DNA from 2 places in the Pseudomonas corni genome. Region 1 is predicted to be linked to the other one. Evidence: predicted binding sites of a transcription regulator. Region 1 holds the regulator's gene; the other holds the start of a gene.
What was found. The regulator FliA, encoded in region 1, starts transcription of late flagellar genes. The targets are predictions, from matches to a motif close to CTAAAGTTTNNNNNNNNNNNGCCGNTAA.

Region 1 (8,898 bases):
AAGTTGCCGCCGATGATGGCGACGAACGCGAGGATGATCCCGATCAGGCTTAAAACGTCCATCAGATGCAGGCCTCAACCAGGTGGCGACCGATGTCATCCAGGCTGTAAACCGCGTCCGCCAGATCGGCTTTGACGATGGCCATCGGCATGCCGTAGATCACGCAGCTGGCCTCGTCTTGAGCCCAGATGTGAGCGCCGCCCTGCTTGAGCAGACGAGCGCCTTCGCGGCCGTCTGCGCCCATGCCGGTCAACACCACCGCAAGCACTTTATCGCCATAGGATTTGGCAGCAGAGCCGAAAGTGATGTCCACGCACGGCTTGTAGTTCAAGCGCTCGTCACCCGGCAGGATTTTCACCGCGCCGCGTCCGTCCACCATCATCTGTTTGCCACCCGGCGCCAGCAGAGCCAGGCCCGGACGCAGGATGTCGCCATCCTCGGCTTCCTTGACGCTGATGCGGCACAGCTTGTCCAGACGCTCGGCAAACGCTTTGGTAAATGCCGCCGGCATGTGCTGGATCAGCACAATGGGCGCCGGGAAGTTCGCTGGCAGTTGCGTCAGCACCCGCTGCAGCGCCACCGGACCGCCAGTGGAGGTGCCAATTGCAACCAGCTTGTAGGCCTTGCGTTTAGGTGCGGGCGAAGACGGCGCGTGAGGCGCCGATGCGCCATGGGCGGAGTGGCCAGTTGAACGTGGCGCAGGCGTTGGCACATGGCGTGTTGTAGCGGGAGCGCTGTGCAGCGAGCTGGTCGTTGACGGCGAGGCCGTCGCGGGCGCAGACATGGCAGCCGGTGTTGGCGTGCTGGAATAACCGCCGAAGCGGCGATTGCTGCGCGAAATGGAATGGACCTTTTCGCAGAGCATCTGCTTGACCTTGTCAGGGTTGCGCGAGATGTCTTCGAAGTTTTTCGGCAGGAAATCCACCGCACCGGCGTCCAGCGCATCAAGAGTGACGCGCGCCCCTTCGTGAGTCAGCGAGGAAAACATCAGAACCGGTGTCGGGCAGCGCTGCATGATGTGACGCACCGCCGTGATGCCGTCCATCATTGGCATCTCGTAATCCATGGTGATCACGTCAGGCTTGAGCGCCAAGGCTTGTTCGATGGCTTCCTTGCCGTTAGTCGCTGTACCGACCACTTGGATGGTCGGATCCGACGAGAGAATTTCCGAGACACGGCGACGGAAAAACCCTGAATCGTCGACGACGAGAACCTTGACTGCCATAAACACTCCATAGAGCCCACGGACCTTTGAGAGGCCCGTTCGCCCAGAATCAAATACGCCGCGTGGCGTAACGCTTGAGCATGCTCGGTACATCGAGGATCAACGCGATGCGTCCGTCACCGGTAATGGTGGCGCCCGACATGCCCGGCGTGCCCTGCAACATCTTGCCCAGCGGTTTGATGACCACCTCTTCCTGGCCCACCAACTGATCGACGACAAAGCCGATGCGTTGCGTACCCACCGAGAGGATCACCACATGCCCTTCGCGCTGCTCTTCGTGAGCGGCAGAGCTGACCAGCCAGCGCTTGAGGTAGAACAATGGCAGCGCCTTGTCGCGGACGATGACCACCTCCTGACCGTCGACGACGTTGGTGGTCGAGAGGTTCAGGTGGAAGATTTCGTTGACGTTGACCAGTGGGAACGCGAACGCCTGATTGCCCAGCATCACCATCAGCGTCGGCATGATCGCCAGGGTCAACGGCACCTTGATCACGATCTTCGAGCCCTGGCCCTTGGTCGAGTAGATGTTGATCGAGCCGTTGAGCTGGGCAATCTTGGTTTTCACCACGTCCATGCCCACGCCACGGCCCGACACGTCGGAGATCTCGGTCTTTGTCGAGAAGCCCGGCGCGAAAATCAGGTTGTAGCAGTCGCTGTCGCTCAGGCGGTCGGCAGCGTCTTTGTCCATCACGCCGCGCTTGACGGCAATGGCCCGCAGCACAGCCGGGTCCATGCCTTTGCCGTCATCGGAAATCGACAGCAGGATGTGATCGCCTTCCTGTTCGGCCGAAAGAATGACGCGGCCGCCTCGGGGCTTGCCCGACGCCTCGCGCTCCTCCGGCGACTCGATACCGTGGTCGACGGCGTTGCGCACCAAGTGGACCAGCGGGTCGGCCAGCGCTTCAACCAGGTTCTTGTCCAGGTCGGTTTCTTCACCCACCAATTCCAGGGCGATTTCTTTCTTCAACTGACGTGCCAGATCGCGAACCAGTCGCGGGAAGCGGCCGAAGACTTTCTTGATCGGCTGCATCCGCGTCTTCATCACGGCGGTCTGCAAATCAGCGGTGACCACGTCCAGATTGGACACGGCCTTGGACATGGCTTCGTCGGAGCTGTTGGCACCCAGGCGCACCAGGCGGTTACGCACCAGCACCAGTTCGCCGACCATGTTCATGATTTCGTCCAGCCGCGCGGTGTCGACGCGCACGGTGGTTTCGGCCTCTGACTTCTCGGCAACCGGCGCGGCGGCTTTCGCCGGTGCCACAGCAGGTCTGGCAACGGGAGCAGCAGCTTTTGCCGGTTCGACCTTGGCAGGCTCAGCTTTCTTGACGGGAGCTGGGGCACTGACGATGGCATCCGGCTCGAACTTGCCTTTGCCGTGCAGTTGGTCGAGCAAGTCTTCGAATTCGTTGTCGGTGATTTCGTCCGACGGCTTGCCACTGGCAGCGACAGGCGCAGCGGGGGCAACAGGCGTGGCGGGTGCAGACGCAGCCGCCGGGGCACTCGCGACGGGCTCGGCGGAAAAACTACCCTTGCCGTGCAACTGATCCAGCAACGCTTCAAATTCGTCGTCGGTGATTTCATCCGACGAAGTATTGGCGACCGGGGCCACCGCAGCAGCGGGCGCTGGGGCCGCAACGGCGTCTACGGCGAACTGACCTTTGCCGTGCAGCTGGTCGAGCAGCGATTCAAATTCAGCGTCGGTGATGTCGTCGCTCGCAGCTGCGGCAGTTGCGGCGGGCGCAGCAGGGGCGACAGGTGCAGCAATCGGCGCAGACACATTGCCGCCGGCAGCCTGTGCCTTGACCGCATTGAGCGAGTCCAGCAGTTGTTCGAATTCGTCGTCAGTGATGTCATCGGACGCTTCAGCCACAGGCTCGGCCACCACCGGTGCAGCCGCGACTTGATCAGCAGACGCAGGTTCGGCCAGACGCGCCAGTGCGGCGAGCAGCTCAGGCGTTGCTGGGGTGACGTCGGTGCGCTCGCGCACTTCGCCAAACATCGCATTGACCGCATCCAGCGCTTCAAGCACCACGTCCATGAGCTCGGAATCGACCCGGCGCTCACCTTTGCGCAGGATGTCGAAGACGTTTTCCGCGATGTGGCAGCATTCAACCAGCTCGTTGAGCTGGAGGAAGCCGGCGCCCCCTTTTACAGTGTGAAAACCGCGAAAAATTGCATTGAGCAAGTCAGCGTCATCCGGTCGGCTTTCCAGCTCGACCAGTTGCTCGGACAGTTGCTCCAGAATCTCGCCGGCCTCAACCAGAAAATCCTGAAGGATTTCTTCATCGGCGCCGAAGCTCATTGGGGGGGTGCTCCTAAAATTAACCGTCAACCGATCCAGGTCATGCGCGAAGTCGTCAGCGGGTGAGCCGTGCGGTCAATCAACAGGCAACAGGCTCACAACGCTTTCTGACTCAGAACCTAGAAACCCAGGCTGGATAGCAGATCGTCTACATCATCCTGACCGGATACGACGTCTTCACGTTTATCGGCATGAATCTGCGGACCTTCACCCTTGGAATGAAGTTTTTCTTGTTCTTTTTGCTGACGGAACAATTCCTGGTCGTGTTCGATGCCGGCAAAGCGGTCGACCTGGCTGGCCATGAGCACCAGCTTGAGCAGATTGCTTTCGACTTCGGTCACCAACTGGGTCACGCGCTTGATCACCTGACCGGTGAGGTCCTGGTAATCCTGAGCCAACAAGATGTTGTTCAGGTGGCCGGCAACCTCGTGGGTTTCCTGCTCGCTGCGTGTCAGGAAACCGTCGACACGTTTAGCCAGATCGCGAAACTCCTCGGCACCGATTTCGCGACGCATGAAGCGGCCCCAATCGGCGCTTAACGCTTTGGCGTCGGCCGTGAGTCCGTTCATCAAGGGGGTGCTTTGCTCCACCAGATCCATGGTGCGGTTGGCCGCGTTTTCGGTCAGCCGGACCACGTACGACAAGCGTTCAGTGGCGTCGGTGATCTGCGACACTTCTTCGGCTTGGGGCATGGTCGGGTCGATCTGGAAGTTGACGATGGCGCTGTGCAGCTCACGCGTCAGCTTGCCGACTTCCTGATACAGGCCGCGATCGCGGGTCTGGTTCAGCTCATGGATCAGTTGCACGGCTTCGCCGAACTTACCTTTTTCAAGGCTTGCGACCAGCTCTTGTGCGTGTTTCTTCAGGGTCGACTCAAAGTCACCCATTGTCGAATCTTTGGAATCCATAGCGCCCTCGCAGCGAACATCAGCTATTGACGCGCTCGAATATCTTCTCGATTTTTTCTTTCAGCACTTGCGCTGTGAAAGGCTTGACCACGTAGCCGTTTACCCCGGCCTGGGCGGCTTCGATGATCTGCTCACGCTTGGCTTCAGCGGTGACCATCAACACCGGCAAGCTGCGCAGGCGCTCGTCGGCACGCACTTGACGCAACAGGTCGATGCCGGACATGCCAGGCATGTTCCAGTCCGTTACCAGAAAGTCAAAAGAGCCACTTTGCAGCATCGGCAATGCGGTTGTGCCGTCATCTGCTTCGGCCGTGTTGGTGAACCCAAGGTCACGCAACAGGTTTTTTATGATCCGCCGCATCGTTGAGAAGTCATCAACGATGAGGATTTTCATGTTCTTGTCCAATTCGACCTCCAAGCAGTCTTTAACGCGTCCAGCACCTGGACGCGCGTTCAATCAAAACCGGTACAGCTCGCTGACCGGGCTGCACGAAACGACGACGGGCTTGGCAAATCAACAGGCATGAACCACGGCGCGACGCACGCGAGGTGCGTCTGCGCTGACCGGCGCAAGCCTTGTCTCTCTTGTTTCCCACGAACGCTCTGCACAGCCGGCTTTACAGGTAACACGAGCCCCAACAGGGTCCGCAGCGCTGCCTGTCAACGCGCTCGCCATTCTCCCAAACGCCCTCGCAAACGAGCTGCGCACTGGCTGTGTAACTGACTGACCCGCGATTCGCTGACACCCAGGACCTCACCGATTTCCTTGAGGTTCAGCTCTTCGTCGTAGTACAGCGCCAACACCAGGCGTTCACGCTCTGGCAGATTGGCAATGGCCTCTGCCAACGCGCTCTGGAAACGTTCATCTTCCAGGTCACGCGACGGCTCGAGCGACTGGCTTGCGCCGTCCTCATGCAGCCCTTCATGTTCGCCGTCCTGTAGCAGGTCGTCGAAACTGAACAGTCGGCTGCCCAAGGTATCGTTCAAAATCCCGTAGTAATCATCGAGACTCAATTGGAGTTCGGCCGCAACCTCGTGATCTTTAGCGTCACGGCCGGTTTTTGCTTCAATTGAGCGAATCGCGTCACTGACCATGCGCGTGTTGCGATGCACCGAACGCGGCGCCCAATCACCCTTGCGCACCTCGTCGAGCATCGCGCCACGGATGCGAATCCCGGCGTAGGTCTCGAAACTTGCGCCTTTGGTGGAGTCGTACTTGGTCGACACTTCGAGCAAGCCAATCATGCCGGCCTGGATCAAATCCTCGACCTGCACGCTCGCTGGCAGACGCGCCAGCAAGTGGTAGGCAATTCGCTTGACCAGAGGCGCATAGCGCTCGATCAGCTCGTATTGGGAATCACGGGATGATTTGCTGTACATGCGATACCCACTTGCTGTCATGACACGGGCCCTGCGCTGGTGTGATGCACCAGACGTTCGACGAAAAATTCCAGATGTCCGCGCGGGTTTGCCGGGAGCGGCCAGGTGTCCACTTTCTGCGCGATGGCCTTGAAGGCCAGCGAGCATTTGGAACGCGGAAACGCCTCGTACACCGCACGTTGTTTCTGCACGGCCTTGCGCACGCATTCGTCATACGGCACGGCGCCGACGTACTGCAGGGCAACGTCCAGGAAACGATCGGTGACCTTGGTCAGTTTGGCGAAAAGATTGCGCCCTTCCTGCGGGCTCTGGGCCATGTTGGCCAGGACCCGAAAACGGTTCATGCCGTAATCGCGATTGAGCAGCTTGATCAGCGCGTAGGCGTCGGTGATGGAAGTCGGCTCGTCGCAGACCACCAGCAACACTTCCTGAGCGGCGCGCACGAAGCTCACCACTGACTCACCGATCCCGGCGGCGGTGTCGATCACCAGCACGTCGAGGTTGTCGCCGATGTCGCTGAAGGCCTGAATCAGACCGGCATGCTGCGCGGGCGTCAGATGAACCATGCTCTGAGTGCCGGACGCTGCCGGCACGATGCGAATGCCGCCCGGGCCTTGCAGCAGGACGTCACGCAGCTCGCATCGACCTTCGATGACGTCGGCCAGGGTGCGTTTCGGGGTAAGTCCCAGCAGCACGTCGACGTTGGCCAGACCCAGATCGGCGTCCAGCAACATGACGCGGCGTCCAAGCTCGGCCAGCGCCAGTGAAAGGTTCACTGACACGTTCGTCTTGCCTACGCCACCTTTGCCACCGGTCACTGCGATAACCTGTACGGGATGCATGCTGCCCATGTTAATTGTTTACCTTGTCTTGCTTAGACCTAAGCCACATGTCGGGCTGCACGTTTGTTGTTTGAACAATGCCTGGCAGACCATCGAAGTGGGTATATTCCCGTGTCATATTCTTCACCTAACCCACACGCTTGCCTGGGTTGTGGTAAAGATCCGCAAACATATCAGCCATCGCTTCCTCGCTAGGCTCTTCCTGCATCTGCACGCTGACCGCTCGACTCACCAACTGGTGCCGACGCGGCAAATGCAGATCATCCGGTATCCGTGGACCATCGGTAAGATAGGCCACAGGCAGCTCGTGACTGATCGCCAGACTCAACACCTCACCGAGGCTGGCTGTTTCGTCCAGCTTGGTCAGGATGCACCCGGCCAGACCGCAACGTTTGTAACTGTGATAAGCCGCTGACAGGACCTGCTTCTGGCTGGTTGTCGCCAGTACCAGATAGTTGCGCGACTTGATGCCGCGCCCTGCCAGACTTTCAAGCTGCATACGCAGGGCCGGATCGCTGGCTTGAAGGCCTGCGGTATCGATCAGCACCACGCGCTTGCGCAGTAACGGTTCCAGCGCCTGAGCCAGGGATTGCCCCGGATCGACGTGGGTCACCGGTACATTCAAAATGCGTCCCAGGGTTTTCAGTTGTTCCTGAGCACCGATCCGGAAACTGTCCATGCTCACCAGCGCAATATTCTGCGCGCCGTATTTGAGTACGTAGCGCGCTGCAAGCTTGGCCAGCGTAGTGGTTTTGCCCATGCCGGCAGGGCCGACCATGGCAATCACACCGCCCTCTTCGAGCGGCTCGACATCCGGCGTTGCGATCATACGCGCCAGATGGGCCAGCAGCATGCGCCAGGCGTGTTGTTGATCATCGGTATTCGGCACCATCGCCAGCAAGTCGCGAGACAACGGACCCGACAGGCCGACGCGTTGCAGGCGGCGCCACAAATTGGCCTGGGACGGACGACTGCCTTGCAGCTGGTTCCACGCCAGGGAGCCAAGCTGAACTTCCAGCAGCTCGCGCAGGCCATTCAATTCCGAGCGCATCGAATCGTAGGCCCGCTGGCCCATCGCAGGTTCGGCCAGCGCTGCGCGTTCGGCACGGTCCGCCGCGACGGCTGCATGGACCGACGGGCGGAACGGTTCGTCCAGCGTCGGCTCGATGTGCTTCTGGTCATCGCTCGACGGCAGGCCGGTGAACAGCTGGCGGTTGGACGAGGTGTCCGATTCGGTTCGGGTGCTAAGTTCAGCCTGGGCGGAGACGATGCGCGATTGCGTCTTGCGCAGTTCGTCTTCGAGCTCAATGTTGGGGACACGCGGCGCCAGCGCCGACAGCTTGTAGTCGAGCGCGGCAGTCAGTTCCACGCCGCCAGCGATCCGCCGGTTACCGATGATGGCCGCTTCGGCGCCCAATTCATCTCGAACCAGTTTCATGGCTTGTCTCATGTCGGCGGCGAAAAAACGCTTAACTTGCATGACTCACTACCTCAGCCGTTAGGCCCGACAGTCGCTACGATGGTGACTTGCTTGTTGTCAGGAATTTCCTGATACGCCAACACATGCAGGTTCGGTACAGCCAGACGTCCAAACCGCGACAACATGGCGCGAACTGGACCTGCAACCAACAAAATAACCGGCTGGCCCTGCATCTCCTGACGCTGTGCTGCTTCGATCAACGAGCGTTGCAGCTTCTCAGCCATGCTCGGTTCGAGCAGAACGCCTTCTTCCTGACCTTGCCCTGCCTTCTGCAGACTATTTAGCAATATCTGTTCCAACCTTGGCTCGAGCGTGATAACAGGCAGCTCCGGCTCAATGCCTACAATGCTTTGCACGATTGCGCGGGACAAACCGACCCGTACGGCCGCCACCAATGCGGCGGTATCTTGACTCCGCGCAGCGTTGTTGGCGATGGCTTCGGCAATGCTGCGGATATCGCGCACCGGCACCTGTTCGGCCAATAGCGCCTGCAATACTTTGAGCAGCGCCGAGAGCGACAGAATGCCGGGCACCAACTCTTCGGCCAGCTTGGGAGAGCCTTTGGCCAGCAATTGCATCAATTGCTGGACTTCCTCGTGCCCGATCAGCTCATGAGAGTGCTTGTAGAGAATCTGGTTCAAGTGCGTGGCAACTACCGTGCTGGCGTCTACCACGGTGTATCCCAGCGACTGCGCCTGGGCGCGCTGGCTGACTTCGATCCACACCGCTTCCAGACCAAACGCCGGGTCTTTGGCGTT
Region 2 (8,898 bases), on a different contig from region 1:
GATTCACAGGATTGGTGGCCAGCAGACTTCAAACACTACGGCCCGCTGTTCATCCGCATGGCCTGGCACAGTGCTGGCACCTACCGCACGGGCGATGGCCGCGGCGGTGCAGGGGCAGGGCAGCAACGTTTTGCTCCGCTCAACAGCTGGCCCGATAACGTCAGCCTCGACAAGGCACGTCGGCTGATCTGGCCGATCAAACAGAAATACGGCCGCAAGATTTCCTGGGCTGACCTGATCATTCTCACTGGCAACGTCGCGCTGGAATCCATGGGCTTCAAGACCTTCGGTTTCTCCGGCGGCCGTCCCGACGTCTGGGAGCCGGACGAAGACGTGTACTGGGGTGCAGAAACGACGTGGCTCGGCGGCGAAGACCGTTACGGCGCGCAAAAAGACATGCAACAACCTGGCGAAGGCACACTGGTTGCCGAGCCTGAAATGCATGGTCAGGAAGAAAGCCGCACTGATAATGGCGAACGCATTCTTGAAAACCCGCTCGCTGCGGTGCAGATGGGCCTCATTTACGTGAACCCAGAAGGCCCGGAGGGTCGACCAGATCCTGTGGCCTCTGGCGTCGATATCCGCGAAACCTTCGGTCGCATGGCCATGAACGACGAAGAAACCGTCGCCCTGATCGCAGGTGGTCACGCCTTCGGTAAGACCCACGGCGCAGGCCCGGCTGACAACGTCGGCGCTGAGCCAGAAGCGGCAGACCTCGAGCAACAAGGCTTTGGCTGGAAGAACAGTTTCGGCACCGGTAAAGGCGCGGACACCATCACCAGCGGCCTGGAAGTGACCTGGACCTCGACGCCGACCAAATGGAGCAACGAGTACCTGGAAAACCTGTTCCGCTTCGAGTGGGAGCTGACCAAGAGCCCCGCTGGTGCGCACCAGTGGATTCCGAAAAATGGCGGCGGCGCGGGCACGGTGCCAGATGCCCACGATCCAGCGAAACGCCACGCCCCCACCATGCTGACTTCCGACCTGGCGCTGCGGTTTGACCCGATCTACGAGCCGATTGCCCGCCGCTTCCGCGACAACCCGGATCAACTGACCGATGCGTTTTCCCGCGCCTGGTTCAAGCTGACTCACCGTGATATGGGGCCGCTGGCGCGTTATCTCGGACCGGAAATGCCTGCTGAAGAGTTGCTGTGGCAGGACCCGATTCCTGAGCTGGATCACGCCGTGGTCGATGAAAATGACGTGGCTTCCCTTAAGGCCAAGGTCTTGGCTTCTGGGCTGACAGTCTCGCAATTGGTATCGACCGCGTGGGCCTCTGCGTCGACGTTCCGCGGCTCGGACAAGCGTGGCGGCGCCAACGGTGGTCGCATTCGTCTCGCGCCGCAGAAGGATTGGCCGTCCAACCAGCCTGAGCAATTGGCGCGAGTGCTGCAAACTCTGGAGGGCATCCAGGGCGAGTTCAATGGCGCGCAGTCTGGCGGCAAGAAGATTTCACTGGCCGACCTGATCGTGCTGGCGGGCAGTGCGGGTGTGGAGCAAGCAGCGAAAAATGCCGGTCATTCGGTGACAGTCCCGTTCACACCGGGCCGTATGGACGCTTCTCAGGATCAGACGGATGTTGAGTCTTTCGGCTTCCTTGAACCGATCGCCGATGGCTTCCGCAATTATCTGAAGGGTAAATACACGGTTTCGGCCGAGGCGTTGCTGGTAGATAAAGCGCAACTGCTGACATTGACTGCGCCGGAAATGACCGTGCTGTTGGGCGGCCTTCGGGTGCTGAATGCCAATGTCGGGCAGAGCAAACACGGGGCGTTCACCCAGCGCCCAGAAGCGCTGACCAATGATTTCTTCCTCAACCTGCTGGACATGGGGACCGAGTGGAACGCAGTCGCGCCAGGTAAAGATGAGTTCCAGGGTCGTGACCGGAAAACCGGCGCCGTGAAATGGACCGGGACGCGCGTCGATCTGGTGTTTGGCTCACACGCTCAACTGCGTGCGCTGGCCGAGGTTTACGCCAGTGCGGATGCGCAGGAAGGCTTCGTGCGGGACTTCGTGGCGGCGTGGACCAAGGTGATGAACCTTGACCGGTTTGATCTGAAGTAAACACCGCTGTGTGTAGGAGCCAACGTGTTGGCGAAGCGGTTATGTCGGTTTATCTGGTATGACGCCTCGCGAACAAGTTCGCTCCTACAGTTTCCCGTAGGCTTTTGATTCAGCCTTCTTGATCATTCCCACGCTCCGCGTGGTAATGCCGCGGACGCTCTGCGTCCTGTCGAATTTCATCACCATCTGCACTTTCCCGGCCCCTTACGGGCTGCGCCCCAACTCCCTCATTAAAGCTTTCGTCCTGACAGCCGATTCACATCACCTAGAGCACCATTTTCCACCTTGCCCCAGGGAGCCCCGGCATGCAGACGTTAAAGGCCTTGTACGAGTCTATCGAAAGACAGTTTTTCGACTCGTTGACCAAAAAGTTGTCGAGCCTTTTTCTTTTGGTGGCGGTCAGTGGCCTGCTCTACTGGGTGGCGCTGAGTATCCGTGCGGACATCTTATTGCAGCTACGCACTGCGCAGCTGGATGCGGGGTTGCTGTCGCAGATCGAAGGCAAGCTCGATGGCCTGAGTAATGCGATTCTGTTCAGCACGCTGTTCACGTTGTGTCTGGTCAGTTTCATGGTCTGGTATTTTCGCCACCTGATCGTGCGGCCGGTCACTTACATGACCCATGCCCTGGAAGAAATCGCCAACGGCGAGGGTGATTTGTCCAAGGATCTGCCACTGCTGACCCACGATGAAATCCGTGTGCTGGCCAGTACCTGTAACCGTTTTCTGGCCAAACAGCGAGAGATCATCAGCAACGTTCAGGCGCTGACCGTGCACATCGCAGTCGAGTCGGCGCGCTCGCTGAAAAACATCAGCGATTCCAGCGACAGCGCCACTCATCAGGCGCGTTTCGCCAGGGAAGTGATGGAGCAAAGCAACACGGCTGTAGGGCGCATCGAAGAGGTGTCGCTGCAGACGCAAGGCATTTCCGGCACTACCGCGCAGAACCTGAGCATGGCGCGCGCCTCCTATTCCGAACTGCTGGAAGTGACCGGCAACATCAGCGAAATCTCCCGCAGTCTTAATGAGTTCGGCACGCTGGTGTCGGCGCTGAATCAACGCTCGTCGAGCATCAAATCCATCGTTGGCCTGATCCAGCAGATTTCCTCACAGACCAACTTGCTGGCGCTCAATGCGGCCATCGAAGCGGCGCGTGCGGGGGAGAGTGGCCGTGGCTTTGCGGTAGTGGCTGATGAAGTGCGTACGTTGGCGCAGAACGTCAGCCGTGCCACCGATGACATCTCGCAAAACATCGACGCCATGCTGCTGGAAGTCGGCTCGACCCACGAGCAAACCACGCAGATCAGTCACAGCGCCCGGGAAACCCAGAAGGTTGTCGAGCGCGCCTCCGGGCATTTTGAAAGCATGATCACGGATTTTGAGTCCACCAACGGCAAGCTTGCCGACATCGCCGGACACATCCAGCAATTTGCCGACAGCAACACAGGGATCAATGAGCGCGTCACGCAAATCCATGCCGACAGCCAGTCCATCGACCAGCGCATGCAGCATTCGGCGACCGCTACCCGCGATCTGTCCGGCGTGGCAGAAAAAGTACAGGCACTGCTGGGCAAATTCGTATTGGGCCACGGCCCGCTGGACGCAGCCATCACGCGCGCCAGTCAATGCCGCGACGGGCTGCAATTACGCCTGGCCGAGCTGCAGAAACAAGGGGTCAACCTGTTCGATCAAACCTACAAATTGATCCCCAATACCGATCCGAAGCAATACATGACCAGCTACACAGAGCGCTTTGCCCAGGTCTGTCAGGAAGCGTGCGATGCGCTGACCAAAGGCACGCGCGGCGGCAAAGTCTCGTTCATTGTCGATGCCAAGGGTTATTGCCCGGTGAACAACAGCTGGGTGTCGAAACAGCCTACGGGCAATCGCGACGTTGACCTGCCGGTCTGCCGGAACAAGCGCATGTTCTCCGACCCCATCGGCCTGCGTGCGGCCAGCAATAAACAACGCTTCCTGCTGCAGACTTACCTGCGTGATACCGGCGAAATCATGACCGAGATCGACGTGCCGTTCTTCTTCGAGGGACGGCATTGGGGCAACTTGCGCCTGGGATTCGACGCGGCGGTATTGCTCGCCGATTGAGGCTGGCGGGCGTGTGCAGGCGGCGCGTCATGCCCGACCCGCCACATCTGCGCCAAACACCCCACGCAACCACTGGTTTGCCCCATCCCGATGTACGCGCTCGTGCCACACCATCACCATCTCGAACCCCGGCACTTGAACCGGGGCCTCGACCGCTTGTAGATCACTTCTCCCCAGCACCAGTCGTGAGGGCAGCATCGCGACGAGATCGGTGCTTGCCAGCACTGACAACGCGAACAGGAAATGCGGCACCGACAGCGCCACACGGCGTGTGAGTCCGACCTCTGCCAGCGATTTGTCTGTCACGCCATAGAACCCGCCGCTGCCATCTTTGGAAACCAGAACGTGTTCCAGATCGCAGAAGTCTTGCACCGTCATGCGTTGCTTCAGACGCGGATGGCCGACGCGTCCTACGAGTACGTAGCGCTCCTTGAACAAGGATTGTCGGTGAAGGCCGGACGGTGCATCGTCGGCCGATTGAAGCGCAAGGTCGATAGCGCCTTGCTCGGCGTGTTTGAACACGCGGGAAGGACTCAGGTCGAGGACGGCCAATTGGGTGAGCGGTGCGTCACAGCGAAGTCGCTTCAGGGCTGGCAGGACGATGGTCGATTCGCCGTAGTCTGCTGCCCCTATGCGCCAAGTATTCGTCGCCTCAGCGGGAGAGAAGGGGGCAACAGGCGCAACCGCGCGCCCCAGTCCTTCGAGCGCCAATCTCAGGGGCTCGCGCAGCTCGTCAGCTCGGGCCGTTGGTTGCATGCCCCTTGGGCCGGGCAACAACAGCGGATCGCCGAAGATGTCGCGCAGCTTGGCCAGATGCACGCTGACCGAGGGCTGCGACAGGTGCAAACGCTCGGCCGCACGAGTGACGTTGTGCTCGGTGAGCAGAACGTCGAGGGTGACCAACAAGTTGAGGTCCAAGCGCTGGAGATTGTTCACGGCTATACCTGGGATATTAGATATTCATTTCCAATATACCCGCCGTGGTTTCATTGTGCATGCCTCAGTAACCGGAGGTCATGCCATGAATGTTCTGATTGTTTACGCCCATCCCGAACCGAAGTCGCTGAATGGTTCGCTCAAGGATTTTACCGTCACGCGGCTCGAAGCGGCTGGCCATGTGGTGCAGGTCTCGGACTTGTACGCCATGGAATGGAAAGCGACGGTCGATGCCGATGACAGCCAGGACCCGCCTCTGGGTGAGCGTTTCAATCCTTCTCTGGACTCAAAGCACGCATTCGCCAACGGTCGTCAGCGCGAAGACATCAGCCGTGAGCAGGAAAAACTGCGCTGGGCTGATGCCGTGATTTTGCAGTTTCCGCTGTGGTGGTTTTCGATGCCGGCGATTCTCAAGGGTTGGGTCGAGCGGGTCTACGCGTACGGATTCGCCTATGGCGTCGGCGAGCATTCGGATGCGCGTTGGGGTAAGCGTTATGGGGAGGGCGCCATGGGCGGCAAGCGCGCGATGCTGATGGTGACCATGGGTGGCTGGGAATCCCATTATTCCGAGCGCGGAATCAATGGTCCGATGGAGGATCTGTTGTTTCCGATCCAGCATGGGGTTTTGCATTACCCCGGTTTTGAGGTGCTGCCGCCGTTTCTGGTGTATCGCACCAGCCGTGTCGATGAGGTCCGGTTTGCCGAGACCTGTGAGGCGCTGGGTCGGCGGCTGGATGATCTGTGTACCACGCCGCCGATCGCATTTCGGCAGCAAAATGGAGGGGATTACGAGATTCCGGCGTTGACGTTGCAGCCGCAGATTGCACCGGGTGAAAGCGGGTTTGGGGTGCATGTCAGGGCGATTGGGGTCTGATGGGGCTGTGTTGTGCGGGCGGGCCTCTTCGCGGACGAGTCCGCTCCCACTTTTTTTGACTGTCTGATCGTTCCTTTCAGGCGTTTTGACTGGCTGACCGGATCAACGAATACCGATCAATGTCGGTCCTCAATGTCCAGCCCTGGCTGCTCCAGTATTGAGCGGCGGCGGTGTTGGTCTTGATCACGTCGAGGTGGCATTTGACGATGCCTTCCTTTTCCAGTCCTGACAGGGAGCGCTCAACTAGCGAGGCTGCCAGACCCTGGCGTCGATATTCCGGTAGCACGATCAGGTGCTGCAAATAGCCACGGCGACCGTCGTGTCCGCACATCACGCATCCGGCGAGCGCGCCATTGAGTTCGGCGACGAAGCTCAGGTCCGGATTGCGTTGTAGATAGCGGGCGGTGGATTCCTGTGAGTCGGCATCCCGGACGGTAACGCCGGGGGTGCGCTGCATCAGGTCGAGGACGGCGTCGTAATCGTCCAAAGTCATGACGCGCAGGGTGAACATCTCAGTTCACCGTGATCGCGCAATCGAAGGTGCGCTCTGGTGGGACTTCCGGCGCCCACGGCTGCTGATACACCATCATCAAGTGTCCGTCGCCTGCCTTTGCCGCCTGATAACGCCAGACCGACTGACCTGCCGTGCCGACAGTGCCGATGTCTTCGGGGTTGTTGTACACCTCAGGCCCCAGGCTGCGCAGGATCGACGGCGCAGGGTTTTGCATCAGCCAGCGGTGGCCGGTGGTGGGATTGCTGGGGAGCATGAGCAGCAGGGTCTGACCGGTCTTGAGTTTGATCGGGCAGTCACTTTGGTCATCGAGGGAAACGACCTGTTTGGGTTGCTGGGCGCAGGCGGCCAACAGGGCAAGGCTGAGGGGGACGAGCAGGCGGGCAGGGGTCATACAGGCTCCGGTCGTGGGCAACGTGTGCCGAGCATAACCGAAGCGTGCGGCGGTGAAACCCTGCAGGTGATCCTCTACCTGTAGGAGCGAACTTGTTCGCGAGAAGTCTGGCCAGGCTCAACCTGTGAAGCCGCCTCGCCAACAAGTTGGCTCCTACAGGTTGGGTGTGGGTCTGCTTAGTTAGAACAACACCTTCGCCACGTCCGCGAATTTCTTCGCGAAGTGCACGGTGATGCCTTCTTTCAGGTAGTCCGGCAGTTCTTCGAAATTGCCACGGTTGGGCTCTGGCAGGATCAGTTCGAAGATCTTCTGGCGCCGCGCCGCGATGACTTTTTCACGCACGCCGCCAATCGGCAGGACATGCCCGGTCAACGTCAGCTCGCCAGTCATGGCCACGCCTTTTTTAGGCGCCTGATTACGCGCCAGGGACAGCAACGCACTGGCCATAGTCACGCCTGCGCTCGGGCCGTCTTTCGGGGTCGCGCCTTCCGGCACGTGCAAGTGAACGAAGGCTTCGTCGAAGAAGGTTTTGTCGCCGCCAAACTTCGCCAGATTGGAACTGACGTAGCTGTAGGCGATTTCCGCAGATTCCTTCATTACATCACCCAGTTGCCCGGTGAGCTTGAAGCCGCGATTGAGCGTGTGAATCCGCGTGGCCTCGATCGGCAACGTGGCGCCGCCCATGCTGGTCCATGCAAGGCCCGTGATGACCCCTGTTCCAGACAGGACTTGTTCGCTGCGGAACACCGGCATGCCCAGCGACGCTTCCAGATCTTTCGGCCCGATCTTGACCACGCTGTCCGGATTGTCCAGCAGCTTGACCACGGCCTTGCGCACCAGCTTGCCCAGTTGTTTCTCCAACTGCCGCACGCCAGCTTCCCGCGCGTAACCTTCGATTACGGCTCGCAGAGCGGTGTCGCTGATGCTGAGTTTGTCCTTGGCGACGCCAGCTTTCTCAAGCTGCTTGGGCCACAGGTGGCGCTTGGCGATGGCGAGTTTTTCTTCGGTGATATAGCCCGACAGACGAATTACTTCCATCCGGTCCAGCAATGGGCCGGGGATTGAATCCAGCGTGTTGGCGGTGCAGATGAACAGCACTTTCGACAAATCCAGACGCAAGTCGAGGTAATGATCGAGGAATTCGACGTTCTGTTCCGGATCGAGGGTTTCCAGCAGCGCCGAGGCCGGGTCGCCCTGGAAGCTCTGACCCATCTTGTCGATCTCGTCGAGCATGATCACCGGGTTCATCACTTCCATGTCCTTGAGCGCCTGCACCAGCTTGCCCGGTTGGGCGCCGATGTAAGTGCGACGGTGACCCTTGATCTCCGCTTCGTCGCGCATACCGCCAACGCTGAAGCGATAGAACGGACGCCCCAGAGATTCGGCAATCGAGCGCCCGACGCTGGTTTTACCCACGCCTGGCGGACCAACCAGCAACACGATGGAGCCGCTGATCTCGCCCTTATACGCGCCGACCGCGAGAAATTCGAGGATGCGGCTCTTGATGTCATCAAGACCTGCGTGGTGCGCATCCAGGGTTTTGCGCGCGTGCTTGAGGTCGAGCTTGTCCTTGCCGAACACGCCCCACGGCACGTAGGTCGCCCAGTCCAGATAATTGCGTGTGACGGCGTATTCCGGTGAACCGGTTTCCAGCACCGACAGCTTGTTGATCTCTTCGTCGATGCGCTTGCGGGCCTGGGCTGGCAGAGTTTTGCCCACCAGCCGCTCTTCGAACTGTTCGATGTCGGCGCTGCGATCGTCTTTGGTCAGCCCCAACTCTTGCTGGATGACTTTGAGCTGTTCTTTCAAGAAGAACTCGCGCTGATGCTCGCCGATCTTGCGGTTCACTTCGGCCGAGATTTCTTTCTGCAGGCGCGCAACTTCCACTTCCTTGCGCAGCATCGGCAGCACTTTTTCCATACGACGCAGCACCGGCACGCAATCGAGCACGGCCTGAAGATCAACGCCGGTGGCGGAGGTCAGCGCGGCGGCGAAGTCAGTGAGCGGCGAAGGATCG

Region 2: ACWKV9_RS01515 (methyl-accepting chemotaxis protein) is a predicted target of FliA. The motif match lies at 2,295-2,322, and genes of this name have one in related genera.

Annotation. Positions count from the first base shown of each region.
Region 1 is NZ_JBSKHW010000011.1:126,482-135,379, reverse strand. It holds gene ACWKV9_RS17835 (flagellar motor protein) at 1-62, opposite strand, end outside; gene ACWKV9_RS17830 (protein-glutamate methylesterase/protein-glutamine glutaminase) at 62-1,225, opposite strand; gene ACWKV9_RS17825 (chemotaxis protein CheA) at 1,275-3,530, opposite strand; gene ACWKV9_RS17820 (protein phosphatase CheZ) at 3,650-4,438, opposite strand; gene ACWKV9_RS17815 (chemotaxis response regulator CheY) at 4,458-4,832, opposite strand; gene fliA (RNA polymerase sigma factor FliA) at 5,099-5,839, opposite strand; gene fleN (flagellar synthesis regulator FleN) at 5,836-6,669, opposite strand; gene flhF (flagellar biosynthesis GTPase FlhF) at 6,788-8,140, opposite strand; gene flhA (flagellar biosynthesis protein FlhA) at 8,152-8,898, opposite strand, start outside.
Region 2 is NZ_JBSKHW010000001.1:343,439-352,336, forward strand. It holds gene katG (catalase/peroxidase HPI) at 1-2,064, shown strand, start outside; gene ACWKV9_RS01515 (methyl-accepting chemotaxis protein) at 2,370-4,166, shown strand; gene ACWKV9_RS01520 (LysR family transcriptional regulator) at 4,194-5,102, opposite strand; gene ACWKV9_RS01525 (NAD(P)H-dependent oxidoreductase) at 5,188-5,976, shown strand; gene ACWKV9_RS01530 (GNAT family N-acetyltransferase) at 6,053-6,487, opposite strand; gene ACWKV9_RS01535 (protease inhibitor I42 family protein) at 6,489-6,881, opposite strand; gene lon (endopeptidase La) at 7,062-8,898, opposite strand, start outside.